3 regions of the Streptomyces sp. NPDC057939 genome follow, and region 1 is predicted to be linked to each of the others. Evidence: riboswitches for the same ligand, from Rfam matches in the RefSeq annotation. Region 1 holds a riboswitch; each other region holds the start of a gene.
What was found. A riboswitch is a leader RNA that binds a small molecule or an ion and turns the genes downstream of it on or off. The one in region 1 is predicted to bind cyclic di-AMP.
Positions count from the first base shown of each region.

Region 2: linked by a shared signal. The riboswitch ahead of ACFVS6_RS26195 (transglycosylase family protein) and the one ahead of ACFVS6_RS06740 (M23 family metallopeptidase) in region 1 are both predicted to bind cyclic di-AMP.
Region 3: linked by a shared signal. The riboswitch ahead of ACFVS6_RS10135 (peptidoglycan DD-metalloendopeptidase family protein) and the one ahead of ACFVS6_RS06740 (M23 family metallopeptidase) in region 1 are both predicted to bind cyclic di-AMP.

Region 1 covers NZ_JBHVPG010000004.1:134,582-141,027, reverse strand. The annotation lists gene ACFVS6_RS06745 (GntR family transcriptional regulator) at 1-617, opposite strand, end outside; gene ACFVS6_RS06740 (M23 family metallopeptidase) at 870-1,679, opposite strand; cyclic di-AMP (ydaO/yuaA leader) riboswitch at 1,692-1,848, opposite strand; gene ACFVS6_RS06735 (M16 family metallopeptidase) at 2,087-3,454, opposite strand; gene ACFVS6_RS06730 (M16 family metallopeptidase) at 3,475-4,824, opposite strand; gene ACFVS6_RS06725 (DNA topoisomerase (ATP-hydrolyzing) subunit A) at 5,079-6,446, shown strand, end outside.
Region 2 covers NZ_JBHVPG010000027.1:41,541-47,986, forward strand. The annotation lists gene ACFVS6_RS26185 (cytochrome P450) at 61-1,335, shown strand; gene ACFVS6_RS26190 (transglycosylase family protein) at 1,450-2,496, shown strand; cyclic di-AMP (ydaO/yuaA leader) riboswitch at 2,771-2,941, shown strand; gene ACFVS6_RS26195 (transglycosylase family protein) at 2,944-3,696, shown strand; gene eno (phosphopyruvate hydratase) at 3,994-5,280, shown strand; gene ACFVS6_RS26205 (septum formation initiator family protein) at 5,387-5,875, shown strand; gene ACFVS6_RS26210 (DUF501 domain-containing protein) at 5,935-6,446, shown strand, end outside.
Region 3 covers NZ_JBHVPG010000006.1:220,003-226,448, forward strand. The annotation lists gene ACFVS6_RS10120 (sensor histidine kinase) at 1-282, opposite strand, end outside; gene ACFVS6_RS10125 (MBL fold metallo-hydrolase) at 1,144-2,397, opposite strand; gene ACFVS6_RS10130 (SGNH/GDSL hydrolase family protein) at 2,536-3,321, opposite strand; gene ACFVS6_RS10135 (peptidoglycan DD-metalloendopeptidase family protein) at 3,484-4,524, opposite strand; cyclic di-AMP (ydaO/yuaA leader) riboswitch at 4,529-4,695, opposite strand; gene ACFVS6_RS10140 (tyrosine-protein phosphatase) at 5,014-5,835, shown strand; gene ACFVS6_RS10145 (aspartate aminotransferase family protein) at 5,863-6,446, opposite strand, start outside.

The sequences.
Region 1 (6,446 bases):
CGCGGCCGGTGCGCCTCGGTCGCGCGCGCCGCGTGCTGCGCGGTCAACGCCCGGGCCCGATCGGCGTCCCCGCGCGCCACCGCGTCCACGATGCCGCCGTGCTCGGCCCAGGACTCGGCGGGGCGTACGGGGGCCTCCACCGCGTACATCCAGGCGATCTTGCGCCGGGTCTGGGTCAGCAGCGCGATCAGGCCCGGACTACCGGACGCCTGGGCCAGCGTCTCGTGGAACCAGGCCCCGAGGTCGCGCAGGTCCTCCCCCTGACCCCTGCGGGCCCGCTCCTGCCCGAGCCGGACCAGCCCGCGCAGCACCTTCAAGTGGCCCTCCGTGCGCCTGTGGGCCGCCCTGGAGGCCGCCAGGGGCTCCAGGAGCATCCGTAGCTCCAGGAGGTCGGCCGCCTCCTGTTCGGTGGGCTCGGCCACGCAGGCGCCCGCGTGGCGGCGCGTGGTGACGAACCCCTCGGACTCCAGGGTGCGCAGCGCCTCGCGGACCGGGACGCGGGAGACCCCGTAGCGGCGGGCGAGGACCTCCTCGGTGAGTCGGCCGCCCGGCCCGAAGAAGCCGGAGACGATATCGTCGCGGATCGCTGTGCACACCGCGTGCGCGGGAATACGCAAGACCGGACCTCCGCTTGAATTCGGTTGCCGGCGCCGTCGCCGGAATCGTGACCGTGTCGCGACTCTATTGCAACACGCGAATATTTCCGAGGACGGCCGGAAATCCGAAACATTCCACGGATCCGGGGAGGGAACCCGGCCGGGAACGCGGGGCGGGGACACGGGCGCGGCCCTGGGCGCCGAAAACGCGGACGACCCCGGCTCGGTGAGCCGGGGTCGTCCGTGAAGACCGGTGGTGCGGTGCCGCTCGGGTCAGAGGTTCACACCGTGCGAGCGCAGGTACGCCAGCGGGTTGATGTCCGAGCCGTACTGGGCACTGGTGCGCGCCTCGAAGTGCAGGTGCACGCCGCTGGAGTTGCCGGTGGTGCCGGCGAGGCCGATCTGCTGGCCCGGGGCGACCTGCTGGCCGGCGGAGACGCTCAGCGAGTCCATGTGGCCGTACTGCGTGTAGGTGCCGTCGCTGTGCTTGATGATCACGTTGTTGCCGTACGCGCCGCCCCAGCCGGCCTCGACGACCGTGCCGGCGCCGACCGCGCGGACCGAGGTGCCGAGGGAGGCGTGGAAGTCGATGCCCGTGTGGCTGCCGGAGGACCACATGGCGCCGCCCGCACCGTAGGAGGTGCTGACGTAGGAACCCGCGATGGGCGAGACGTAGGTGTTGAGGCGCTTGCGCTCCTCCTCGCGGGCGACGCGCTCGGCGGTCTCCCGCTCGGACTTCGCCTTGGCCTCGGCGGCCTCGGCGACGCGCTTGGCCTCGGCGGCACGCTGCTTGGCGTCGGCCTCGGCCTGGGCCTGGGCGGTGACGGCGTCGGCGGCGCGCTGCTGCAGGTCGGCCTGGGCCACGATGTCGCCCTGGAGGTCGTTGGCGACGACGACCGGGTTCTGGCCGGTGTCCTCCATGGAGGGGCCCGAGTTGTCCGCCGCGAAGGCCGGGGCCGCGATGGTGCCGACCACGCCCGTGGTGGCGAGGGCGGCTATACCGGCGTAGCCGGCGGTCTTGCGGCTCAGACGGCTGGAGCCGCGGTGCTTGCCGGAGCCGGTGGGACGACTGCCAAACGCCATGAAGGGGGTGATCCTTTCCTTCCCTCTCGCCTACCGGGTTAGCTGACGGGTTCGGAGCAGGAAGGTCTCCTACGGACCTCCTCTTGCGAGGCGGTCCGATTCACCCCAGGGACTGTGGGTCCCCGGCTCCCCAGGCTCGCGCCTGACGGGGACTCGGCGATCACTGTTCGGTGCCGCGGATGCGGCGGGCACAACTGACGAACAGCAGGGCCGACGCTAGGCGGATCATCAGTGGATCGCCAAACACACGAGCGCTTTTGTTGCGTACGCCACACCGCATACGAGCAACCAAACCACTAAACGGACAAAAGGGGCTCTGACGGATAATCCATCAGAGCCCCTCGGGAAACGGTCGGTTACCGGTGGAGCGGCGGTCTCCCGCCGCTCGATCCCCGGTCAACCACCGGTCAGTTGGTGACGACCGTTACGGCGCCGATTCCCAGTGCCCGTACGGGCTCCTCGATCTGAGCCGCGTCGCCCACGAGCACCGTCACCAGACGGTCCACCGGGAAGGCGCGCACGACCGCCGAAGTCGCCTCCGCCGTACCGGTTTCCGCCAGCCGCGCGTACAACCGCGCCTGGTAGTCGTCCGGCAGCTCCTGCTCGACCTGGTCGGCCAGCGTGCCCGCCACGGAGGACGCCGTCTCGAACTTCAGCGGGGCCACGCCCACCAGGTTCTGCACCGCCACATCCCGCTCGGCGTCGGTCAGTCCGCCCTCCGCGAGGGTGCGCAGCACCTTCCAGAGGTCCTCCAACGCCGGGCCGGTGTTCGGGGTGTCCACCGAGCCGCTGATGGCGAGCATCGAGGCGCCCTTGCCGTCGGCGGTGGAACGCAGGACCTGGCCGAAGGCGCGCACGCCGTACGTGTACCCCTTCTCCTCGCGCAGCACCTTGTCCAGGCGCGAGGTGAGCGTGCCGCCGAGGCAGTACGTACCGAGCACCTGCGGGGCCCACACGAGGTCGTGGCGGTCCGCGCCGATCCGGCCGATGAGCAACTGCGTCTGGACCGCGCCGGGCCGGTCGACGATGACCACCCGGCCCGTGTCGTCGGCCGTCACCGGGGGCACCGGGCGGGGCTCGGCCGTGTTGCCGGTCCAACTGCCCAGGGTGTCGGCCAGGACGGCGTCCAGGTCGATCCCGGTCAGGTCGCCGACGACCACCGCGGTGGCGGTGGCGGGGCGCACGTGGGCCTCGTAGAAGGCACGGACGGCCGCGGAGTCGATGCGGGCCACCGTCTCCTCGGTGCCCTGGCGCGGCCGGGACATGCGCAGGGAGGCCGGGAAGAGCTCCTTGGAGAGCTGCTTGGCCGCGCGGCGCTGCGGGTTGGCGAGCTCGTGCGGGATCTCGTCGAGCCGGTTGCGCACCAGCCGGTCGATCTCGTCCGCGGCGAAGGCGGGCGCGCGCAGCGCCTCGGCGAGCAGGCCCATCGCCTTCTGCAGGCGGGAGGCCGGAACCTCCAGGGAGACCCGCAGGCCGGGGTGGTCGGCGTGCGCGTCGAGCGTGGCGCCGCAGCGCTCCAGCTCGGCGGCGAACTCCTCCGCGGAATGCTTGTCGGTGCCCTCCGACAGGGCGCGGGCCATGATCGTGGCCACCCCGTCGAGGCCCTCGGGCTCCGCGTCCAGCGGGGCCACGAGGTTGACCTCGACCGCGACCACCTGCTGGCCGGGGCGGTGGCAGCGCAGCACGGTCAGCCCGTTGGGCAGCGCGCCGCGCTCGGGGGCCGGGAAGGCCCACGGGGTGGCGGCGCCGGGCTGCGGCTGCGGGTGGAAGGTCATCGTGACGGCTGCGGTGTCGCTCACTGCTCCGCCCCTTCGTTCTCGTCGGTCACGTCGTCGTCGGCGTCGGACACGGCCAGCGGTTCGTAGACCAGGACCGCCCGGTTGTCGGGGCGCAGTCGGGCCGCGGCCACGGCCTGCACCTCCTCGGCGGTGACGTCCAGGACGCGCTTGACGGCGGTCAGCGCCAGCTGCGGGTCACCGAACAGCACCGCGAACCGGCACAGTTCGTCGGCCCGGCCGGCCACCGTGCTCAGCCGGTCCAGCCATTCGCGCTCCAGCTGCGCCTGGGCGCGCTCCATCTCCTCTGCCGTGGGGCCCTCGGCGGCGAACCGCGCGAGCTCCTCGTCGACGGCGGCCTCGATGGCGGGCACCTCGACACCGCTGGAGGTCTTGACGTCCAGCCAGCCCAGCGAGGGCGCGCCGGCCAGGCGCAGCAGGCCGAAGCCGGCGGCGACGGCGCTCTGGTCGCGGCGTACCAGCCGGTTGTGCAGGCGGGAGGACTCCCCGCCGCCCAGCACGGTCAGCGCCACGTCGGCGGCGTCGCACTCGCGGGTGCCGTCGTGCGGGAGCCGGTAGGCGGCCATCAGCGCGCGCGCCGGGACCTCCTCGACGATCTCCTCGCGGAGCTGTCCGCCCATGACCTCGGGCAACGAGCCGTCACGCGGCGGCTGCTTGCCGTCGTGCGACGGAATGCTGCCGAAGTACTTCTCGACCCAGGCGAGGGTGCGCTCGGGGTCGATGTCGCCGACCACCGACAGCACGGCGTTGTTGGGCGCGTAATAGGTACGGAAGAACTCGCGCGCGTCCTCCAGGGACGCGGCGTCCAGGTCGGCCATCGAGCCGATCGGGGTGTGGTGGTACGGGTGGCCCTCGGGGTACGCCAGGGCCGTCAGCTTCTCGAACGCGGTCCCGTAGGGGACGTTGTCGTAGCGCTGGCGGCGCTCGTTCTTGACGACGTCGCGCTGGTTCTCCATGGACTCGTCGTCCAGGGCGGCCAGCAGCGAGCCCATCCGGTCCGCCTCCAGCCACAGCGCGAGTTCCAGCTGGTGGGCCGGCATCGTCTCGAAGTAGTTGGTGCGCTCGAAGCTGGTGGTCCCGTTCAGGGAGCCTCCGGCGCCCTGAACGAGCTCGAAGTGTCCGTTGCCCGGTACGCTCGCCGAACCCTGGAACATCAGGTGCTCGAAAAGGTGAGCCAGGCCGGTCCGCCCCTTGACTTCGTGGCGCGAGCCGACGTCGTACCAGAGGCAGACGGCGGCGACCGGGGTGAGGTGGTCCTCGGACAGCACCACGCGCAGGCCGTTGGCCAGCCGGTGCTCGGTCGCTGTCAGGCCGCCGGAGCCGGCCTGAGCTGTGGCCGTGTGACCCATGGGCATGTGGTCCCTTCGATCGCGATGCAGAGATTTCTGTCAGACCTGCCACTGTATGCAAGCGCGTCGGCCCCCGGAGAAGTTCCCGGGTGCCGCCCGCGGACTCCGTCCGGGGGACCCCCGGGGTCGGAGTCGGCATTGTCGGCGCCCCGGGCCACAATGGTCCGCGTCGCCCCTGCCGGACCGCCCGGCCGGAACCCGTACGTCCACGTACACCCCGTACACCCGATTCTTGGTTAAGGAGCCGCGCAGCGATGGCCCGCCGCAGCACGAAGACCCCGCCGCCGGAGGATTTCGAGGAGAAGATCCTCGACATCGACGTCGTCGACGAAATGCAGGGCTCCTTCCTCGAGTACGCGTACTCGGTGATCTACTCCCGTGCCCTGCCGGACGCCCGGGACGGCATGAAGCCGGTGCACCGGCGCATCGTCTACCAGATGAACGAGATGGGCCTGCGCCCCGACCGCGGCTACGTCAAGTGCGCCCGCGTCGTGGGCGAGGTCATGGGCAAGTTGCACCCGCACGGCGACGCGTCGATCTACGACGCGCTCGTGCGCATGGCGCAGCCCTTCTCGATGCGCCTGCCGCTGGTCGACGGCCACGGCAACTTCGGCTCCCTCGGCAACGACGACCCGCCGGCCGCGATGCGTTACACCGAGTGCCGGATGGCCGACGCCACGTCACTCATGACGGAGTCCATCGACGAGGACACCGTCGACTTCAACGCCAACTACGACGGCCAGGAACGCGAACCGGTCGCCCTGCCCGCGGCGTACCCGAACCTGCTCGTCAACGGCGCCTCCGGGATCGCCGTCGGCATGGCCACCAACATGGCCCCGCACAACCTGGGCGAGGTCATCGCGGCCGCCCGCCACCTGATCCGTCACCCGGAGGCGGACCTGGAGGCGCTGATGCGCTTCGTTCCGGGCCCCGACCTGCCCACGGGCGGCCGGATCGTCGGGCTCTCCGGGATCAAGGACGCCTACGAGAACGGTCGCGGCACGTTCAAGATCCGCGCGACGGTCGCGGTCGAGGACGTCACCCCGCGCCGCAAGGGCCTCGTCGTCACCGAACTGCCCTTCACGGTGGGCCCCGAGAAGGTCATCGCGAAGATCAAGGACCTGGTCGGCTCGAAGAAGCTCCAGGGCATCGCCGACGTCAAGGACCTCACCGACCGCTCGCACGGCCTGCGCCTGGTCATCGAGATCAAGAACGGCTTCCACCCGGAGGCCGTGCTGGAGCAGCTCTACAAGCTGACGCCGATGGAGGAGTCCTTCGGCATCAACAACGTCGCCCTGGTCGACGGACAGCCCCTGACGTTGGGCCTCAAGGAGCTGCTGGAGGTCTACCTGGACCACCGCTTCGAGGTCGTCCGCCGGCGCAGCGAGTTCCGTCGCACCAAGCGGCGCGACCGGCTGCACCTGGTCGAGGGCCTGCTGGTGGCCCTGATCGACATCGACGAGGTCATCCGGCTGATCCGCGAGAGCGACAACTCCGCGCAGGCCAAGGAACGGCTGATCGAGCACTTCTCGCTCAGCGAGATCCAGACGCAGTACATCCTCGACACCCCGCTGCGCCGCCTGACCCGCTTCGACCGGATCGAGCTGGAGTCCGAGCGCGAC
Region 2 (6,446 bases), on a different contig from region 1:
GACAGCCTCGACGAACACCCCATATCGGATCGCCGGTACGGTCCGGGATACGGTCTGCGGGTGCATGAGCAGACCTCCGCGACCCCGGCCGATTCCCCCTCCACGGAGGGCCCGACCCTCTTCGACTGGGAGTTCGCGACCGACCCCTACCCCGCCTACGCCTGGCTGCGCGAGCACTCCCCGGTGCACCGCACCAAGCTCCCCAGCGGGGTCGAGGCCTGGCTCGTGACCCGCTACGCCGACGCCCGGCAGGCGCTCGCCGACCAGCGCCTCAGCAAGAACCCGGCGCACCACGCCGAACCCGCGCACGCCAAGGGCAGGACCGGCATCCCGGGGGAGCGCAAGGCGGAGCTGATGACGCACCTGCTGAACATCGACCCGCCGGACCACACCCGACTGCGCAGGCTGGTGTCGAAGGCGTTCACCCCGCGCCGCGTCGCCGAGTTCACCCCGCGCGTGCAGGAGCTCACCGACCACCTGATCGACGCCTTCGCCGCGAAGGGGGAGGCCGACCTCATCCACGAGTTCGCCTTCCCGCTCCCCATCTACGCCATCTGCGAGATGCTCGGCGTACCGCGCGAGGACCAGGACGACTTCCGCGACTGGGCCGGGATGATGATCCGCCACGGCGGCGGTCCGCGCGGCGGGGTCGCCCGCTCGGTCAAGCGGATGCGCACCTATCTCGGGGAACTCATCCACCGCAAAAGGGATGACCTGGGCAATGACCTCATCTCCGACCTGATCCGGGCGAGCGACCACGGCGACCACCTCACCGAGGCCGAGGCCACGGCGATGGCGTTCATCCTGCTGTTCGCCGGCTTCGAGACGACCGTGAACCTCATCGGCAACGGCGTCCACTCCCTCTTCATGAACCCGGAACAGCGCGAGCGCCTCCAGGCCTCCCTCGCGGCCGGCGAGAGTGGCCTGCTGGAGACCGGCGTCGAGGAACTCCTGCGCTACGACGGCCCGGTGGAGCTGGCGACCTGGCGGTTCGCGACCGTGCCGCTGACCCTGGGCGGGCAGGAGATCGCGGCCGGCGACCCGGTGCTGGTGGTCCTCGCGGCGGCCGACCGCGACCCCGAGCGGTTCGCCGATCCGGACGCCCTGGACCTGTCCCGCGGTGACAACCAACACCTCGGGTACGGCCACGGGATCCACTACTGCCTCGGCGCTCCGCTCGCCCGGCTCGAAGGGCAGACGGCGCTCGCGACTTTGCTGACGCGTCTGCCGGATCTGGAACTTGCCGTTCCTCCCGCGGACCTGCGCTGGCGCGGCGGACTCATCATGCGTGGCCTGCGCACCCTTCCGGTTCGCTTCACACCTCGAAACAACTGAGACGCATTCCGACGCCGTCTGATCACACGTCAGTCACCTACCGAACTTGTGACAATCGTTCGAAGGCCGCTAGGTTCTGCCGTTACCCCGCCGTTATGCGAAAGGTGCAGCCTCATGCGTTCCGGGAACGGCCGCCACAGACGCCCCCGCCAGGTACCCGCCCTGGTCGTCACCGCCGGAGTCACCGGCTCCGCACTCGCCCTGCCCCTGCTCGCCGCCACGAACGCCAGTGCGGCCGACACGAGCACGTGGGACAAGGTGGCCGACTGCGAGAGCGACGGCAGTTGGAGTGCCAACTACGGCAGCGGTGAGTACGGGGGGCTCCAGTTCACCCAGGAGCAGTGGAGGAACGCGGGCGGACTCGCCTACGCGGAGCGCCCGGACCTCGCCAGCCGCTCCCAGCAGATAGCCGTCGGCGAGAAGGTGCTGGCCTCGCAGGGCCCCCAGGCGTGGCCGCTGTGCGCCGCCTCGGCCGGTCTGACCCAGCAGGGCCCGGCCGCCGCGGTGGACCCGGGTGACCCCCGGCCCGCCGGCCCGGTCGCGCCCACCCCCGTCCGGCCCGAGGGTTCGGTGCCCGTCACCGGCTCCGAGCCCGCCGTCGACTTCGGGGCCCCGACCCCGCAGCCGGGCCAGGAAGGCCCCTCCACCGGCCCGACCGGCCTGCCGGACTACCCGCTGGGCCCCACCAGCGGACTGCCCGTCATGCCCGACCCCGTCTCCCCGGCCCCGTCCACGGACCCGACGGTCCCGCCGACGACCGTGCCGCCCACCACGACCCCGCCCACCACGGCGCCCACCACTCCGGCGGACCCGACGGCCCCGGGCACCCCGACCGTCCCGGGCACCCCCACCACCCCGGTGGACCCGACGGCCCCCGTGACCCCGCCCCTCCCGGGTGCCACGCCCACGGCCGTGCCCGCCGGTGTGGTCGACGGAGCGGGCAAGCACCGCGGTCCGGCGGCCGACGAGGCGCCGGGCGCTTCTGACGCCGCGTCGAAGCCCTCGTACACCGTGAAGGCCGGCGACAGCCTCACCGCGATCGCCGACGCCAAGGGCCTCAAGGGTGGTTGGAACGAGCTGTACGCGGCCAACGAGCAGCTCATCGGGAAGGACGCCGACCTCATCAAGCCGGGTCAGAACCTGGATCTAACCAAGGAATAGGGGCAGTTCGACCATCCGGAAAGAGCTGAATGTCCGTTATCGGCAAATGAGACATGCGTCTCTTCCGATCAACTGGCGTGTCTCATTCCGGAACTTCCACAAACCCGCCCCTCACCTGCGTAAACGTACTTTTGAGGATGGCAAGTAGGCCGGTTTCTCCCTGATGTCGCGCGTTGAACATCAGGGGGAGACCTGTCTACCTTCTGAGTCGCTCGCCACCGCGGGCTCCTTCGACCGCATCGCCGAATCCTGCCGGCGGACGGGGGGAACAGTCGTCGCGCAAGCGCCGAAGGCAGGAGCGGGGGAACCAAGGTAGGCGCCGGGAAAGGCCGTTGAGAGACGGCTGCGTACCGGCTTGGGGTTAAGCCACGTGCTCGACACGTGACCGGGCAACTCATCCGCCCGAACCCGACAGCTCACCTCGAAGGCGTCGGTGAGGAGAAATCCATGCTGCTTTCCGGCAAGGGCAAGCACCGTCGCGGCTCCAAGGCCGTCCGTATCGTCACGCTCGCCGGTGTCGCCGGTGTCGCCGTCGCGGCTCCGCTGATGGCCGCCGGTACCGCGAGCGCCGCGACCGTCTCCGAGTGGGACAAGGTCGCGCAGTGCGAGTCCGGTGGCAACTGGGCCATCAACACCGGCAACGGCTACTACGGCGGCCTGCAGTTCTCGGCCTCCACCTGGGCCGGGTACGGCGGCAAGGCGTACGCCGCGACGGCCAACCAGGCCAGCAAGTCCCAGCAGATAGCCATCGCCGAGAAGGTCCTCAAGGGCCAGGGCAAGGGCGCCTGGCCGCACTGCGGCAAGGGCCTGTCCAACTCCGCGTACAACGGCGGCGGCTCGACCACCACGCCCGCCAAGCCGAAGCCCGAGACGAAGCCGGCCAAGCCCGCCCCGGCGAAGCCCGCGAAGCCGGCCACGCCCGCCAAGCCGAGCACGCCGAAGGCCGAGCCGAAGCGCACCGAGGTCCCCGTCTCGCGCTCCGAGCGCGTCGAGACCCCGGCCATCAAGCCGCAGGCCCCCAAGACCGAGGCCCCGGCCACCGGCAACGGTTCCTACGTGGTCAAGGCCGGCGACACCCTGGGCACCATCGCCCAGGCGAACGGCGTCAAGGGCGGCTGGGAGAAGCTCTTCCAGCTGAACAAGGACACCGTCAAGGACGCCGACCTGATCTTCCCGGGTCAGAAGCTGAAGCTCAGCTGAATTCCGGCATAACACCGCATCACCCGCGGTCTCCGCAGCATGCCCACCGCCCGGCGCGTATCCCCCCACGCGCCGGGCGGCGGCATGTTCCGGGACCGTTCCGGCCCGCTCCCGGCGGTCCGGAAACCGAATCTTCAAGAGACCTATGTCCTGGAAGAGGGGCATTCAGCCCCTATTTCGTCCCAGGACCCGGGCGGTCGGCGGGCCCAGTGCCCGGAGCCGGTTAGGCTCTAGGCGGCAAGGCCATCCCACGGCCTGACACGCCACCGCACACCCAGCGTCACATCCCAGAAGGAGATGCTCGTGCCGTCCATCGACGTCGTCGTAGCCCGGGAAATCCTGGACTCCCGAGGCAACCCCACGGTCGAGGTCGAGGTGGGCCTCGACGATGGCAGCACCGGCCGTGCTGCAGTTCCGTCCGGCGCCTCCACCGGTGCATTCGAGGCCATCGAGCTGCGTGACGGTGACCCCAACCGTTACTTCGGCAAGGGTGTCGAGAAGGCCGTCCTCGCCGTCATCGAGCAGATCGGCCCGGAGCTCGTCGGCTACGACGCCACCGAGCAGCGCCTGATCGACCAGGCCATGTTCGACCTGGACGCCACCGAGAACAAGGGCTCCCTCGGCGCCAACGCCATCCTCGGCGTGTCCCTCGCCGTCGCGCACGCCGCGTCCGAGGCCTCGGACCTGCCGCTCTTCCGCTACCTCGGCGGCCCGAACGCGCACCTGCTGCCCGTTCCGATGATGAACATCCTCAACGGTGGGTCGCACGCCGACTCCAACGTGGACATCCAGGAGTTCATGATCGCCCCGATCGGCGCGGAGTCCTTCTCCGAGGCGCTGCGCTGGGGTGCCGAGGTCTACCACACCCTCAAGAAGGTCCTCCACACCAAGGGCCTCTCCACCGGCCTCGGTGACGAGGGCGGCTTCGCCCCGAACCTGGAGTCCAACCGCGCCGCGCTCGACCTCATCGTCGAGGCCATCAAGCAGGCCGGCTACGTCCCGGGCAAGGACATCGCGCTCGCGCTCGACGTCGCCGCGTCCGAGTTCTACAAGGACGGCAAGTACGAGTTCGAGGGCCAGTCCCGCTCGGCCGCCGAGATGACCGAGTACTACGAGGAGCTCGTCTCCGCGTACCCGATGGTCTCCATCGAGGACCCGCTGTACGAGGACGACTGGGCCGGCTGGAAGACCCTCACCGACAAGCTGGGCACCAAGGTCCAGATCGTCGGCGACGACCTCTTCGTCACCAACCCGGAGCGCCTGGCCCGCGGCATCGAGGAGGGCTCCGCGAACGCCCTGCTCGTGAAGGTGAACCAGATCGGTTCGCTGACCGAGACCCTCGACGCCGTCGAGATGGCCCAGCGCAACGGCTTCAAGTGCATGATGTCGCACCGCTCCGGCGAGACCGAGGACGTCACCATCGCCGACCTCGCGGTCGCCGTGAACTGCGGCCAGATCAAGACCGGCGCCCCGGCCCGCTCGGACCGCGTCGCCAAGTACAACCAGCTGCTGCGCATCGAGGAGATCCTCGACGACGCCGCCGTGTACGCGGGCCGCTCCGCCTTCCCGCGCTTCAAGGGCTAAGGGCCAATCAGCGCCTCGCGGCGCCGGCCTCCGTACGTCCCCGCACTCGGTCCCGTACCGTGTGCGGGGACGTATTGCGTAGCGCGCATTCAGGGGAGGCGGGACCATGGCCGGGAACCGGGACCGGTTCTCCACCTTCTCGACGGCGACCAGGCTCAAGCAGCTCGGTGAACGGACCGCCGCGCACGTCTACCGCTCGCAGTCGCGGCGCCAGGTCCGCCGCAGCCGGCTCACCGGCCGGGCCGCACTGCTCGTCCTCGTCCTCTGTACCCTGGTCGTCGCCCTCGCGTACCCGATGCGCCAGTACGTTTCCCAGCGCTCGGAGATCGCGGACCAGCAACGGGCGGCGGTCGACGCGTACAAGCGCCTCGAACAGCTCCGTGACGAGAAGGCCCGCTGGCAGGACCCGGCCTACGCGGAGCAGCAGGCGCGCAAGCACCTGCACTTCCTGCGTCCGGGCGAGACCGGCTACATCATGAACGACCCCGGGGCCGAGGCCTCGGAGCGCCACCGCGGCGGGGAGGCCGGTTCCGACCGTCCCTGGTACTCCAACGTCTGGGACGGGGTCGACAAGGCCGACCGCCCCGGCGACTGAACGCGTACCCGTCCGTCCCGCACCCACCACCCACGACACCGAAGAGACTTCCTCCAGGCATGCAGACGCCCCCGCCCCAGACCGACCGGACCGAGCCGACCGACGCGGACATCGAGGCGTTCGAGCAGCAGCTCGGCCGTCCCCCGCGCGGACTGCGCGCCATCGCGCACCGCTGCCCCTGCGGGCAGCCGGACGTCGTCGAGACCGCCCCCCGGCTCCCCGACGGCACCCCCTTCCCGACGCTGTACTACCTGACGTGCCCGCGCGCGGCCTCCGCGATCGGCACGCTGGAGGCCAACGGCGTGATGAAGGAGATGCAGGCCCGGCTCGCCGAGGACCCGGAGCTCGCCGCCGCCTACCGGGCCGCGCACGAGGACTACATCCGGCGCCGCGACGCCATCGACGTGCTCCAGGGCTTCCCGAGCGCCGGCGGCATGCCCGACCGGGTCAAGTGCCTGCACGTGCTCGTCGGCCACTCCCTGGCCGCGGGCCCCGGCGTGAACCCGTTCGGCGACGAGGCCCTGGCGATGCTGCCCGAATGGTGGGCCAAGGGCGCCTGCGTCACCCCCTG
Region 3 (6,446 bases), on a different contig from region 1:
GCGGTCCCGTACGCCCTTCGCGGCGCGCTGGGCCCCGAGCAGCGCGGCGGCCAGGGCCCCGACGACGAGCAGGGCGCAGCCCGCGAGCACCGGCCACAGCCGGGCGTCCCGGTCGCCGGCGCCACCGCCGAGCTGGAGCGTGAAGAGCACCGCCGCGGCGCCGCTGAGCGCGGCGGCGAGGGTGGGCAGCACGGCGGCGCGGATCAGCTGGGGGCGTGTCTGCCGGCGGGGGCCGACGGCGTGTCTCGACGGGGAGTGGCGGGCGGCGCGGAGTCCGGACATCGGCGTCCTCGGTACGTGGGGCCCGGCCCCCGGTCGGTTCCCGGGGCCCGGTGTTGATCACCGAATACCCACGCTAGACCGCACGCTCCCACCCCGGACGCCCAGTTGGGGAACTTGCCCGGGGTGCTTCCCGCTCCCGATGGAGCGCTCGCACGACAGCCCGAATGCGCCGGGAGCGCGTGCGCCCGTGGCCCCGGGGGGGCGCGCGCCGCCCGTCCCTTCGGCCGCGTACGCTCCCTGTCGGCGGCTCGGCCCGGGTCCCCGCCGGGAGCTGTCGGCGAACGGGCTCGTGTCGAGACGTGCCAACAGGTCCGCGGGGTTGCGGTACACGGCGCGGGCGCCCGACTTCCTCCGGGTCGGCGCGCGGGATGCCGCCGCACGGCGGGCCCACGCGGGCGACGCCGGCCCGGGGACCGGCCGGGGTGTCCCGGACGGTGTCCCCGACGGACACGCGACCGCGGGCGGGTGCCCCGGCGAGGGTGCGGGCCTGCCGCACCGGCCCGGGAGCGGGTTCGCCCCGGCTGACGTCTTCGGAACGCGGCGTCGCGGTGATGGCGTCGTCCGCGGCCACGGCACGCCCGGGCGCGTCCGGTTCGCCGTCCTTCGTCGAGGTCACGGGCACGACCCGCCATCCCCGCCGGTCGAACTCGCGCGGCGGTTCCGCGCTGCCCGGGCTCCCCCGCCCCTCCGTACCTCCTCGGGGGATCCGGCGGGCACCGTCGTACGGGGGCCACGGGCGGGCGGCGCCGGCCGCCCGCGCCCGGGCCGTGGCATCCGGGCCCGCTCGGCCCGGGGCGGCCCCGGGCGCCCGGAAGCGGTCCGGCAGCTGCCCGCGCCGGGGGCGTCACGCGCGCGGGGCGGTCACGCCTCCCCCACCAGGTCGAGTCCGGCGTCGGGTTCGACCGCCTCGGGCCCGGCGGGCGGGCCGGGGTCGTCGCGGTAGTTCGCCCACCGCTCCCATTCGAACCCGGGGGCCGCGATGGGCCGCCACCACGGGTCGCCGGGGATCCTGCCGGCGGGCTCGAAGGGCTCGCCGGGCTTGGGCATGGCCACGGCCTGGCCCACGTTGCGGGCCGCGATCATGGTGCGTTCCGCCGGGTCGGACCACGGGTGCGGGGCGAGGTTGAAGGTGCCCCAGTGGATCGGCAGGAGCACGCCGTGCGCCTTGCCGCCCTGGAGGTCGAGCTGGGCCCGGATGCCCTCGTCGGGTGTCATGTGGATGTCGGGCCACGGGCCCGGGTCCGGGGTGCGGTCCTCGTGGTTCTTCGGCCAGTACTCCGAGTAGGCGCCGATCTGGATCATCGTCGCGTCGAAGGGGCCGTGGGCGGCGCCGATGTCCTTGAAGCCCGGGAAGTAGCCGGTGTCCCCGCTGTGGAACACCCGGTGCTCCTCGCCCGCGACGACCCAGGAGGCCCACAGGGTGAACTGCTGGTTGCGCAGGCCGCGGCCGCAGAAGTGCTGTGCCGGGGTGGCCGTGAGGGTGAGGCCGGCGACCTCGGTGGACTCGTTCCAGTCCAGCTCGCGCAGCCGTGAGGCCGGTACGCCCCAGCGTTCCAGGTGCGCGCCGACGCCGAGGGGGACGGCGAAGACCGTGTCCGTACCGGCCCGCGCCTTGATCGTGGGCAGGTCGAGGTGGTCGTAGTGGTCGTGGGAGATCACCACGACGTCGACCTCGCCCAGGGAGGCGAGCGGCACCGGCACCGGGTGCAGCCGCTTGGGCCCGGCGAAGGGGTAGGGAGAGCACCGCTCTCCCCAGACGGGGTCGAAGAGGACCCGGCGTCCGTCGATCTCCACGAGCACGCTGGAATGGCCCATCCAGGTCACCCGCAGGCCGCTGACCGGCGGCTTCGCCAGGTCGGCCAGGGTGGTCGGATGGACCGGGATCGGTGCGGCGGGGCTGCGGCGGACCCGCTGTTCCTTGTGGAAGTAGACCCGGGCGAACTCGGTCATCGACCCGGAGGGCCTGGTCCTGCCCTTCACCGGGTTCTGGAACACGCCGTCCGCGAAGTTCGGCGAGCGCTGGATCCGCTCCAGCCGCGCGCCGGAGGGGTCCGCCCCGAAGGCTTCGGAGCGCAGGGCGCGCAGCCTGGGACGCAGGGGAAGGGAGCCGGTCAAGGCGCCTCCTCAAGAGGGTGCGGTTCGAGGTGGCACGCTAGTACATGCACGCCCTTCCCAACGCGTACCGGCCCGTGAGGATTCCGCCCGGCGGGAACCCGCCGGGCGGAACGGGTGCTCGTCCGGCTCCCGCGTGCCCTACAGGGGCAGCAGGTCGGGGCGCTTCGCCGCGACGTGGTCGCCGGAGGACTCGCCCCGCAGCCGGCGTCCGATCCACGGCACGAGGTGCTCCCGGGCCCACTGGATGTTGTCGCGGGTCACGTCCACCGATCCGCGCGGCGGCGTGGGCGGCCACGGCTGGTCGGGATCGGCCGGGATCCCGTAGCCCAGCACCTGCGCGGCACGGAGCGCGACGCGGGTGTGGCCCTCGGGCGAGAGGTGCAGCCGGTCGCCGTCCCAGGCCCGCCGGTCCTGCACCGAGCGCAGCGACCAGAGGTCGAGCACCGGGCAGTCGTACCGGTCGGCGATGGAGCGCACGTGCGCGCTGTACGTGGCGACCTTGCCCCGGAGGTGCTTCAGGACCGGTACGCCCCGGGTGTCGAAGCCGGTGGTGATCATCACGAGGCCCACGGCGCCCGTGAGGTCGGCCACGGCCGCCTCGAAACGTTCCGCCACGTCGTCCGGGTCGCTGCCGGGGCGGATGATGTCGTTCCCGCCCGCGCAGAAGGTCACCAGGTCCGGTGCGAGGGCCCGGGCCCTCGGGACCTGTTCGGCCACGATCTGGTCGAGGAGCTTCCCCCGCACGGCCAGATTCGCGTACCGGAAGTCATGTTCGTCGCGCTGATCGGCGAGGAGCACGGCGAGGCGGTCCGCCCAGCCGAGATAGGAATCCCCGGGTCCCGGGTCTCCCACGCCTTCGGTGAAGCTGTCCCCGATCGCCGCGTACGAGCCGATGGTCTTGAGTGTCGTCGTCGTCGCTGCCACGGGAACACATCCTTCACCGTCGCAACCAACCTACGCCAACGTAATGAGGGGTTGACGGACCGTGATCTGTACCACGCGGGGGATAAGGAATAAGTACACGTGAGGCCGGGACCCCCCTCGGGTCCCGGCCTCACGCGTGTCCGTGTCCGACGGCGGGTGCCGTCAGAGGCTGGCGCCCTTGGAGCGGAGGTAGGCCAGCGGGTCGATGTCCGAGCCGTAGGACGGACCCGTGCGGATCTCGAAGTGGAGGTGCGGGCCGGTCACGTTCCCGGTCGCGCCGGAGAGGCCCACGCGCTGGCCGCCGGTGACGCTCTGGCCGGCCGAGACGGACAGCGAGGAGAGGTGCGCGTACTGGGAGTACTTGCCGTCCGCGTGCTTGATGACGACCTCGTTGCCGTACGAGCCGCCCCATCCGGCGGAGACCACGGTGCCCGCGCCGACGGCCTTGACGGTGGTTCCGGTGCTCGCCATGAAGTCGACGCCGGTGTGGTAACCGGAAGACCACATGCTGCCGCCCATGCGGTACGCGGTGGAGACTCCGCCGGCGACCGGGGCCACGAATCCGCCGGCCTTGGAGGGGCTCGACGGGGTGGAGGGCGCGGCCTGGCCGGAGCCGGCGGGCTTCTGCGCGGGCGCGGCCTTCCTGGGCGCGGCGGTCGGGGCGGAGGAACGCTCGCCGGACGCCTCAGGGCGGCTGGAGGACCGCTCGGAGCGGTCGGAGCGGGCGCCGGAGTCCGACTTGGGGGCGGAGTCCGGGGTGGACGCGCCGGCCGCCGACTGCTTCTTGGCGGGGGCCGGCTCGGCCGCCGCGCCGGGGGCGCCGAGGGTCAGCTTGAGGCCGGGGTGGATCAGGGAGGGGTCGTTGCCGACGGCGTCCCGGTTGTCGGCGTAGAGCTGCTCCCAGCCGCCGGTGAGGTTCCGCTCGGCGGCGATCTTCGAGAGGTAGTCGCCGGACACCACCGTGTAGACCGCGGCGGGCGCCGTGGGCGTCGCGGTGGGCGTGACGGCGGCGGCCCGGGGAGCCGCCGGGGCCTGCGGTGCCTGCGCGGGTGCGGTGGCGGGGGTCGCCGCGGGGGTGGCGGCCTGGGCTCCGGTGGCTCCGATCAGCGGCAGCGCGAGGGCGGCGCCGCCGGTGCCGGCCACGGTGAGACCGCGGGATATGGAACTGGACTTCGGGCGGCGGTGCTTACCCTTACCGGGCATGGCGAATTCCTCTCCGTCGCCTGCGAGGTGAGCTGTCGGGTTCGGACTGGAGATGTCCGGCCGACCGCGTCGAGGACGCGTGCGGCTTCACCCCTAGCCGTCCCGGAGAAAGCTCCGGTCCGGCGGCCTACCTGGTTCCCCCGCTCCTGCCGCGCGCGTCGATAGTCGGGTGCGGTTCCCGGGCGGCGGCAGGATTAGGCTGTCCACCCGGATCGGTCGTGAAGGTAATCGAGTCGGTACACGGGCAACAAGCCACACATTCCCTGACGCAATCACAGGTATGGGGGAGCGATGGAATTCCGGTCACCCTGTGTCCATTCCGGACCATCAACAACCGCCCTGGCGTGGGAATTCTGATTTCGCGAGCGGGCACGGACGGTCACCGTATGATCTGGCTCACGGAGCCTGGCGCGATCTCGCTTCTCCCCGTGGCAAGTTGCTCCCAACCGGCGTAATTCGGACACCTCAGGACGATGCGGAGGACCACACGTGACCCAGCGGATACCCCCACCCCTTCCGGCGCTGCCCGAACCGGAACCGGAGCTGACGGGAGTGCGCAATTTCCGTGACGTGGGCGGCCTGCCGACCGTCGACGGACGGAGGGTCAGGTCCGGACGACTGTTCCGAAGCGGACATCTGGCGCATGCGACCGAAACCGGAACAGAGTTCCTCGTCTCGCTCGGCCTGCACACGGTCTTCGACTTCCGCAACCGCGCCGACCACGCCCTGGAGGGGCCGGACGTGGAACTGCCCGGCGTGCGCTACGTGAACATCCCGTTGTCCGACCCGGCCGCCGGGAAGGAGTTCTGGAAGATGGTCCGCGAGGGCGACCTGGCCCAGCTGCGCACCGCCCTCGGGGAGGGCCGGGCGGCCGAGCGCATGACCACCTCGTACCGCACGATGATCCGCACCCGGACCACCGAACACAGCCGGGTCGTGCACGCGCTGGCCGAGGACAGCGTCCCCGCGCTGATGCACTGCGCCGCGGGCAAGGACCGGGCCGGTCTGTCGATCGCCGTCACGCTGCTCGCGCTCGGCGTCGAACGGGACGCCATCGTGGCGGACTACCTGGAGTCGAACGCCCCGCACCGCCGCTACCGGATGCGTCGCGGCACGGAGGCGGTCGAGCCCCGTCCGGCCGAGGCGGCGGAGCTGCTGGCGCCGCTCTTCGAGGCCCGCGCCGCCTACCTGGAAGCGGCGTACGCGACCATCGAGGAGGAGTGGGGCGAGGTGGACCGGTACCTCGCCGAGGGTCTCGGACTCGCGCCCGAGACCCTGGTCCGGCTGCGGGACCGGCTGCTGGAACCGTAGCGGCCGGGGTCCCCGGCCGGCAGGCCGTCAGCGGTTGCCGACGGCCTGCTTCACCAGCGTCCGACCGAAGTCCCACATGAGCGATCCCCCGCCGTGCGCCTCGTCCATGACCTCGCGGAAGGCCCCGACGAAGCGGTCCACGTCCCGTTCGTCGACGATCAGCGGCGGGATGAGCTTGATGACCTCCAGGTGGTCCCCGGAGACCTGGGTGAGGATCCGGTGCTTGAGCAGCAGCGGCACCACGACCATCTGGGCGAACAGGCCCTTGCGGGCGGCCTGGAGCATCGCCCAGCGGCTGCGCAGGCCCAACGAGGACGGCCGGCCGAACTCGATCCCGATCATCAGCCCGCGCCCCCGCACCTCGTGCAGCAGCTCGTACTCGTCCACGAGCGCGGCGAGCCGGCCGCGCAGCAGGTCGCCCATGGCGCGGGCGTTGGCGGTCACCTCCTCGTCCTCCATGACGCTCAGCACCGCCAGGCCGGCGGCCATCGCCTGCGCGTTGGAGCCGAAGCTCGCCGAGTGGACGAGGACGCGGTCCATGGACGAGTAGACGCGCTGGAAGATCCAGTCCTTGCCCAGGGTCGCGCCGACGGGGACGTAGCCGCCCGACA